One region of the Humibacter sp. genome, then DNA from elsewhere that is predicted to be linked to it. Evidence: predicted binding sites of a transcription regulator. Region 1 holds the regulator's gene; the other holds the start of a gene.
The links. Region 1 encodes HspR, which represses chaperone genes until heat shock. Its sites were predicted from a motif close to AAGTTGAGTCNNNNNGACTCAACTT; they were not measured.

Region 1 (4,205 bases):
CGATGATCTGCGCCTTCGGCAGCGCCGCGTGCAACTCGTCGACGGCCTCGACCATGGCGGACCTCACCTCGGGCTCCGGCACGCCCAGGTCGTTGCTGCTGGCGGAGAGCACCACGACCTGAGGATGCAACGAGATGGTCTCGCGCACCTGCTGCAGGAACGTGGTCCCGTCGTTGCCGACAGTGACGAAGCCGTCTCCGTCGGCGGCGAGGTTGGTGAGCGACCAGTCGTCGTCGTGCGCGATGATCGCGGGCCACGCCTGGTCGGGCTGCAGGTTGTGGCCGTCCATGATCGAGTCCCCGATCGCGACAGCCGTCGAACGTCCCGCGGACGCCGCGGCGGCCGGAGCGCCGACCGTGAGGTACCCGACGACTGCCACGGCGACAGAGGCCATGGCCAGCGCCGGCGGGATCAGCCGCTTCAGGTTCATAACGATCAGGTTACGAATCGAGTTGTTGCGGTCGGCCAGACCTGGCGATGAGGTTCCTATGAACCGGCTCGTCCGGCTGGTTTCGACGAGCTCAACCGGCGGAACCCGCTTTAGACGAGATGGGCCGCGCGCATCCGCTCCTCGACGGCGGCGGCGATGACGAGCTGTCCATCGGCTGTCGGATGCACGTCGTCGGACTGCATGTACCCGGGCTTGCCGAGCAGCGGTCGGCCGATGTCGAGGTACACGCCGTGCACCGACTTGACCGCCGCCTCCATGTCGTCGTTGATCTCATCCAGTTGCGCCGGCGGCTCGTTCTCGTTCCACACCGGGCTCACCGCGACGATCGTGGTGTGCGGAAGGTCGTGCCGCAGCATGTCCATGGCGCTGATCATCGACTGCTGCACGTCGGACTCCGAGACGCCCAGGTCGTTGCTGCTGCCCGAGATGACCACCATCGACGGGTCGAGCTGCACCGCCTCCTTCACCTGGTCGGCGAAGATCGAGCCGTTGTTGCCCTGGGTGACGAAGCCCGCTCCGTTGGTCGCGAGATTGACCATGTGCCAGCCGTTGTAGCCGGCGATCACCTTGGGCCACGCCTGGTCCGGATCGAGCCCGTTGCCGTCCATGATCGAGTCGCCGACGGCGACGACGGTGGTGGCATCCGCCGGCTGATCCGCGGCGATCGGATGCCTGTGCACGTTCGCCGAGAGAACGGTTGCGATCACGAGGGCCGCGCCGCCCAGCACGAGTGCGGCGGCGCTCACACCGAGAGCGGCGGCGCCAGCGGGCATCCGTGTCATGACGCCGACGCTACGACTCGAAGTTTCGCCGCGCTGCACGGGCACACCTCACCGGTCGAGCGGACGCCACACGACCACCTGATTGCTGCGCCGCACGCGGGTTCCCGCGCGAAGCGAGACGACCTCGCCCTCCGACCCGGCGGCGAACACCCGCCGACCCGGGCGGTTCAGCATCTCGTCGGCGAGCGCGCTCTCCAGCTCGCGCACCCGCGCGCCCAGTCGGTTCACCTGGTTCTCGAGCTCGAGGATGCGCCGAATGCCCTCCAGGCTCACGCCCTCCGAACCGAGCCTGGCGACCTCCCGCAGCTGCACGACGTCGCGCATCGAGTAGCGGCGCGATCGTCCGGCCGTGCGCCGCGGACTCACCAGCCCGAGCCGGTCATACTGCCTCAACGTCTGCGGATGCATGCCGGCAAGCTCGGCGGCAGCGGTGATCGCGAAGACGGGTGTCGTCTCATCCAGTTCCACCATCACCGCTCACCTCTTCATCGCGCCGCGGCTCGCGCCTTCGCGAGCAGCTCCTCGCGCGGATTCTCGTCGGGCAGTGTCGCGTCGAACGCCTTGAGGGCATCCTCGCCCTGCTTGCTCAGATGCGATGGCACGACCACCTGCACCTCGGCGAGCAGGTCGCCCGTCGCCTTCTTCGAGACGACGCCCCTGCCCTTCACGCGCAGCACCCTGCCGCTCGGCGTTCCGGGCGCCACCTTGAGCCGCACCGTTGCGCCGTCGAGCGTCGGGACCTCGATCGTGGCGCCGAGCGTCGCCTCCGCGAACGTCACCGGCACCGTGACGCGCAGGTTCAGACCCTCGCGCTCGAACACCGGATGCCGGCGCACGGTCACCGTGAGATACAGGTCACCGCGCTCGCCGCCGTCCGGTGACGGGCGCCCCTTGCCCGGCACGCGGATGCGCTGCTTGTCGCTCACCCCGGCAGGGATGCGCACCTTCACGGTCTCACCGTCCACCGTGAGGTGCACGGTCTCACCGGTCACAGCGGTCTGGAAGTCGATGGTGGTGGATGCCGAGACATCCTGTCCACGAGTCGGGCCGCCGTAGCCACGGAAGCCGCCGGTCGACTGACCGAAGCGTCCGCTGCCGAAAAGACCGCCGAGCAGGTCGTCGTAGTCGGCACCGCCCTGCTGGAACGTATAGGACTGCCCGCGGCCGCCCTGGTTGAACATGCCGCCGAAGACGTCCTCGAATCCGCCGGCGCCCGCGCCGCCTCCCGGGGCCGTGAACCTGGCACCGGAGCCCATGGCCCGGATCTGGTCGTACTCCTTGCGCTGCTCGTCGTCGGAGAGCACGGAGTACGCCTCGCTGATCTCCTTGAACTTCGCCTCAGCCTTGGCGTCGCCCGGGTTGGAGTCCGGGTGGTACTGGCGCGCGAGCTTGCGGTAGATCTTCTTCAGCTCGGACTGCGAAACGTCTTTGGAGACGCCGAGCACCTTGTAGAAGTCCTTGTCGAACCAGTCCTGACTGGCCACCCGGCACCTCCTTTCTGTGTTCTTACGTGTTCTGTTGTGAGCGGCTGCGTCTCATCGGTTCAGGTCGCAGTTTTAGTCGCCATCTGGGCTCGAAAGCGACGAAAAATGCGACCTGAATGGAATGCGGAAGCTACTGCGGGACCGCGACGACCACCTTGGCCGCACGCACGAGTGTCGAACCGAGCGTGTAGCCGACCTCGACGACGTCGAGGATGGTCGGCTCGGTCACGTCGGCCGACGGCTGCTGGAAGATCGCCTCGTGCACGTTGTGGTCGAACGGCTCTCCCGCAGCACCGAAGGCCTGCAGTCCGAGCTTCTCGGTCGCCGCCGCCCGGAGCTTGCCGGCGATCGTGGCGAACGCGGTGTCGCCCTCGAGGTCGCCGTGCTTCTCGGCACGGTCCAGGTCGTCGAGCACGGGCAGGATCGCCTTCGCCGTGTCGGCGACGGCACGCTCCCGCTCGACCTCGCGATTCGCCTCGGTGCGCTTGCGGTAGTTCGCGTACTCCGCGGTCACTCGCTGAAGGTCGGCGAGCCGCTCTGCGGCGAGTTCCTCGGCACCGGACTGCCCGGAAAGGAAGTCCAGGTCGGCGTCGGAGAGGGATGTCTCGACATCCGGACCCTCGTAGCCCTCACCGGTGTCGATCACCTGCTCGTGCTCGAGGTCGGGAGCGGAACCCGTCGAAGGGCGTTGTCCTGAGCCCGTCGAAGGGTCGGGAGCGGAACCCGTGGGCCCCGCCCCCTCGCCGTCCGGCCGACGAACCTCGCCCGTCTCGGGGTCGATGCGTCGCTTGTCGCGGACGACCGGCTCCTCGTGCTCGTTCGATTCGTCGTTCTTCGCCATGGCTACTTCTTCTCGTCCTCGTCGTCGACGACCTCGGCGTCGACCACGTCCTCGTCGGGGTTCGGAACCTCGCCGTTGCCCGGGTCGGCCACGTTCGGGTCGCCCTGCTCACCCGCGGACTGCGCCGCCTGGTAGATCGCCTCGCCCAGCTTCTGCTGGCTGGCCGTGAGCTTGTCGTGCGCGGCCTTCACCGCGTCGTCGTCGTCACCTGCGAGAGCGGACTTGAGGGCATCCACGTCGCCCTGCACGTCGGTCTTCACGTCCGCCGGCAGCTTGTCGTCGTTGTCCTTGATGAGCTTCTCGATCGAGTAGACCATCTGCTCGGCGCTGTTGCGCACCTCGGCGGACTCGCGACGCTTCTTGTCCTCGGCGGCGTGCTCCTCGGCCTCACGCACCATGCGCTCGATGTCGTCCTTCGGCAGTGAGGAGCCACCGGTGATCGTCATCGACTGCTCCTTGCCGGTGCCCTTGTCCTTCGCGGACACGTGCACGATGCCGTTCGCGTCGATGTCGAAGGTGACCTCGACCTGCGGGATGCCCCGCGGCGCCGGTGCGATGCCGGTCAGCTCGAACGTGCCGAGCGGCTTGTTGTCGCGGGTGAACTCGCGCTCGCCCTGGAACACCTGGATCGCGACCGACGGCTGGTT
Region 2 (4,205 bases), on a different contig from region 1:
GGGTGGAAGACCACGGTGCCCATCTGCACCGCCCAGATCGCCGACGCGGGCTCATCGAGCACGAGTTGCGGATGCGATCTCGCACTCGGATAGACGACCATGACGTCGCGGATATACGCGGGCGCTCCCCGAGGAGGATTCTTGGAGAAGAACTGCTCGCCGTCGATCGTCTCGCGGAAGCGCTGCAGCGAGATCGGCCGGTCGCCGTTGGCCTTGAGAAACGGCTCGGCGACCGCATCGATGTATCGGGCGAGATCCAGCTTGGTGATCCCGGGCTCGGGAAACACCACCCGGTCGGGATGACTGATGCGCACCGAGCGCGTGCCTTCAGGCCCCTGTACCTCGAGCATCGTCTCGTCAGCCATGCGTTCCTCGTCGTCGGTGGTGTGCAGGTATCGGGCCGGCCGGCGCCGATGGCGCGCTGTGAGCTCAGCCTTGGCCGGAGATATTCACCATCCAGTTCACACCGAACCTGTCGACCAGCATGCCGAACCAGTCGCCCCATGGCGCCTTCTCCAGTGGCTCGACGATAGTGGCTCCCTGCGACAGGCCGTCCCAGTAGCCACGCAGGCCCGCCTCGTCGTCGCCGCTCAGCGACACGGTGATGGAGCCGCCCGGGGTGTACTCCATGCGGTTCGGGGTGTCCGCACCCATGAGAACGATGCCGCCGGGCGCGTTGAGCTGCGAGTGCATGACCTTGTCGAGCTCGCTCTCGTCTTCCTCCATCTGGAAGTCGCGGAAGGTGCTGACGGTGAGATCGCCGCCGAAGACGGACTGATAGAACTCCATGGCCTCGCGAGCGTTGTCGCGGAAGCTCAGGTAGGGATTGAGGACGACGGACATGGCTTTGCCTCGATTCTGACGCCGTTTGAGCACACGCTACCCGCGGACTCGGCCTCCGTCATCCCTGAAATCGCGGCTCGGCGGAGAGACGGGCTTAGACGGCGAGAACCGGAGCGAGCTCGGCCTCGAGAGCGGCGCGCGGCTTCGAGCCCACGATGGTGCGCACGACGGCGCCGTCGACGAGGAGCTTGAGACTCGGCACGGCCATGACGCCGTACCTCGCCGCGAGGCTCGGGCTGTCGTCGGCGTTCACCTTGACGATGGTGAACGCATCAGGGTGGTCGGATTCGATGCTCTCGAGCAGGGGTCCCAGCACCCGACACGGGCCGCACCAGGTAGCCCAGAAGTAGACGAGCACCGGTGTCTCGACATGCTCGAGTGTCGACGCGAACGTCTGCTCGTCGGCGATGATCATGATTCTCCTTCGTGTTCGTGGTCCGGCTCGCGCGATTCGGCGGCCCTGGACTCCGCTGCCCTGGATTCGGCAGCCCTCGATTCCGCAGCAGAGAGCAGTGCCTGCAGCGCCGACCGCCTTCGATCGAGCTCGTCGATCCTTCTCGTCAGGTCTGCGATGGCCGCGCTGTAGGCGGGACGGGTGGCCAGGCAGTCGTCGGCGTTGGCGTTGCCGCCGGCCAGGCAGTCCAGGAACGGTCGGGTCTGGTCGAGACTCAACCCGACGCGGCCCAGTTCGTGCGCCTCCGCGACGAGGCGCGGCACATCCTCGGCGTAGTCGCGATAGCCGTTCGGCAGCCGCGACGAGCCGACGAGGCCGAGCGACTCGTAGTGCCGAACCGTCTTCACGCTGACACCTGCGCGGCGTGCCACCTCTCCGATCCTCATTGCTGCCCTCCCGTCTCCGATCCACCGTCTCGTTCACGCTAAACGTTGCCCCGTGGGTCAAGGTCAAGCGGTGCGCGGATCTCGCGCGCGGGCGGTCGGATGCCCTGGCCGGTCTTCAGTTGTCGCGCTACGCGCTCGACTGACTCCATCGGCTCGGCAGAGCACGCAAGCGTGCTCTGCTCTCGCCTCAGTCATCAGTAGTCGCGCTACGCACTCGACTGACTCCATCGGCTCGGCAGAGCACGCAAGCGTGCTCTGCTCTCGCCTCAGTCATCAGTGCGAGCGGAAGAAGTCCGAGGCTCGTCCCGTCCAGAGCAGGATGATGATGATCAACGAGATCAAGGCGCTGATCGCGGCCCACGCGAACTGATCGGGGAATGCCCAGGCGGTGAAGGCATCCGCCGCGATGGCCAACAGCTGAACGATCGTGACGACGATGCGGGCGCCGCTCGATCCGCGCAGCAGTCCCCCTGCGATGAGCACGACAACGACGCCGAACAGGATCGAGAGGATCGCCGACGTGATCAGCGATGTGCTGCTCGACCATGCGGTTCGCACCGACGGCTCGTGCTGGAACACCAACAGCAGCACGCCGGCGACGATGTTGAGTGCACCCTCGATCCACGCGAGGACGGCGATGAGGGTCACGCCTAGAGGACGCCGGGCTGCCGCGCTCATTCCTGCTCCTTCGTGGCTCGACGGGACATTCGAGACGAAAGCATGCCAGATCGGGGCGAGTTGCACGGGGAATATCCCCGCGTGATAGATGTTGAAGTTGATAACACCCGACTCAAGTTCGGGCGGATCAACGGAAGACAACCCGGAAAACAGGAGATTCAGTGCCTGAGAACTTCATTCCCGGCGGCGCCGAGGCGAACGGCGATGGCAACTCGTTCGACGAGTTCCTCGCGCGTTACCTCGCGGGCGAACGCGCCCGTGCAGCCCGCTCGATCGACATCAGCCGCTTCCTCAGCAGGCGAACACAGGAAGTGCTGCAGCGTGCCGGGCGGTTCGCGCTCGAGCACGGCCACAACGAGCTCGACGCGCTGCACATCCTTCGCGTGATGGCCGACGAGGACCCGGCGGCCGACGCGATGCGCCGCATCGGCGTCGACCCTGCGCGCATCGTGCGTGCCGCCGACCAGCGGCTGCCGCAGACCGGCGACGCGACGACGGACGCGCCGGCCCTGACGCAATCCGCGCAGCGCACACTGTTCCACGCCTATCAGGTGGCGCGCGCATCCGGCTCCACCTACATCGACCCCGAGCACCTCTTCTACGCGCTCGTGATCGCCCAGGACTCCCCCGCCGGCCAGGTGCTGCAGTCCGCCGGCGTGACGCCGGAGGCGCTGGCAGGTGCCATGCGCGAGGCCGCGACGGTAGGCGCAGGCACGGACGGCGACACGGATGCCGAGGGGCAGGCATCCGAGACCCCCATGCTCGACCGGTTCGGCACCGATCTCACGCTCGAGGCCCGCGAGGGCAGGCTCGACCCCGTGATCGGCCGGGTGGACGAGATCGAGCAGACCGTGGAGATCCTCTCCCGGCGCACCAAGAACAACCCCGTGCTGGTCGGTGAGGCCGGCGTCGGCAAGACCGCGATCGTCGAAGGCCTCGCCCAGGCGATCGTCGACGGCGTCGTTCCCGAGCAGCTGCGCGACAAGCGAGTGATCTCGCTCGACCTGCCCGGCATGCTGGCCGGAACGCGCTACCGCGGGGACTTCGAGGAGCGCCTGACGAAGCTGATGGACGAGATCGCCCACCGCAAGAGCGAGCTGATCGTGTTCATCGACGAGGTGCACACCGTGATGGGTGCGGGCGCAGGCGGCGACGGCGGAATGGATGCCGGCAACATCCTGAAGCCGCGCCTTGCGAAGGGCGAGCTGCACCTCGTCGGAGCGACGACTCTCAAGGAGTACCGGCAGATCGAGAAGGACCCTGCGCTGGAGCGCCGCTTCCAGCCCGTGACCGTGGCGGAGCCATCCATCGAGGATTCCGTCGCCATCCTCTCCGGACTGCGCCGCGCGTACGAGGAGCACCACGGTGTCGAGTACACCGACGACGCGATCCGCGCGGCCGTCGAGCTGAGCGCCCGTTACGTCTCCGACCGCTACCTGCCCGACAAGGCGATCGACCTGATCGACCAGGCCGGCGCGCGGCTGCGGCTGCGCCTCGGCAAGCTGGTCGACGCATCCGAGCTGATGCAGCGTCTCGCAGACCTCGAGGCGGAGAAGAACTCCGCCGTCTCGGCGGAGCACTACGAGGAGGCGTCGAGGCTGCGCGACGAGATCGCCGGTGTCGAGGCCCGGCTGGCCGAGGCCTCAGCCGCTGGGGCACGGGTAGGGACGGATGCCGTCATCGACGAGCCCGAGATCGCCGCGGTGGTCGCGCGTGCGACCGGCATCCCCGTCGCTCGGATCGGCGAGGCCGACCGTGAGCGTCTGGCCAAGCTGGAGAGCGAGCTGCACGAGCGCGTCGTCGGACAGGACGACGCGGTGACGGCCGTCGCGAAGTCCGTGCGC

Region 2: the regulator HspR is predicted to act here: its motif matches at 2,456-2,480, upstream of ACTHNC_RS14535 (ATP-dependent Clp protease ATP-binding subunit).

The regions. Positions count from the first base shown of each region.
Region 1 is NZ_JBQCIE010000110.1:6,348-10,552, reverse strand. Features, by position in the region: gene ACTHNC_RS14180 (SGNH/GDSL hydrolase family protein) at 1-430, opposite strand, end outside; gene ACTHNC_RS14175 (SGNH/GDSL hydrolase family protein) at 541-1,233, opposite strand; gene ACTHNC_RS14170 (heat shock protein transcriptional repressor HspR) at 1,282-1,704, opposite strand; gene ACTHNC_RS14165 (DnaJ C-terminal domain-containing protein) at 1,719-2,717, opposite strand; gene ACTHNC_RS14160 (nucleotide exchange factor GrpE) at 2,848-3,558, opposite strand; gene dnaK (molecular chaperone DnaK) at 3,561-4,205, opposite strand, start outside.
Region 2 is NZ_JBQCIE010000111.1:54,340-58,544, forward strand. Features, by position in the region: gene ligD (non-homologous end-joining DNA ligase) at 1-365, opposite strand, end outside; gene ACTHNC_RS14515 (VOC family protein) at 430-843, opposite strand; gene ACTHNC_RS14520 (thioredoxin family protein) at 938-1,258, opposite strand; gene ACTHNC_RS14525 (MerR family DNA-binding transcriptional regulator) at 1,255-1,683, opposite strand; gene ACTHNC_RS14530 (DUF7144 family membrane protein) at 1,957-2,361, opposite strand; gene ACTHNC_RS14535 (ATP-dependent Clp protease ATP-binding subunit) at 2,523-4,205, shown strand, end outside.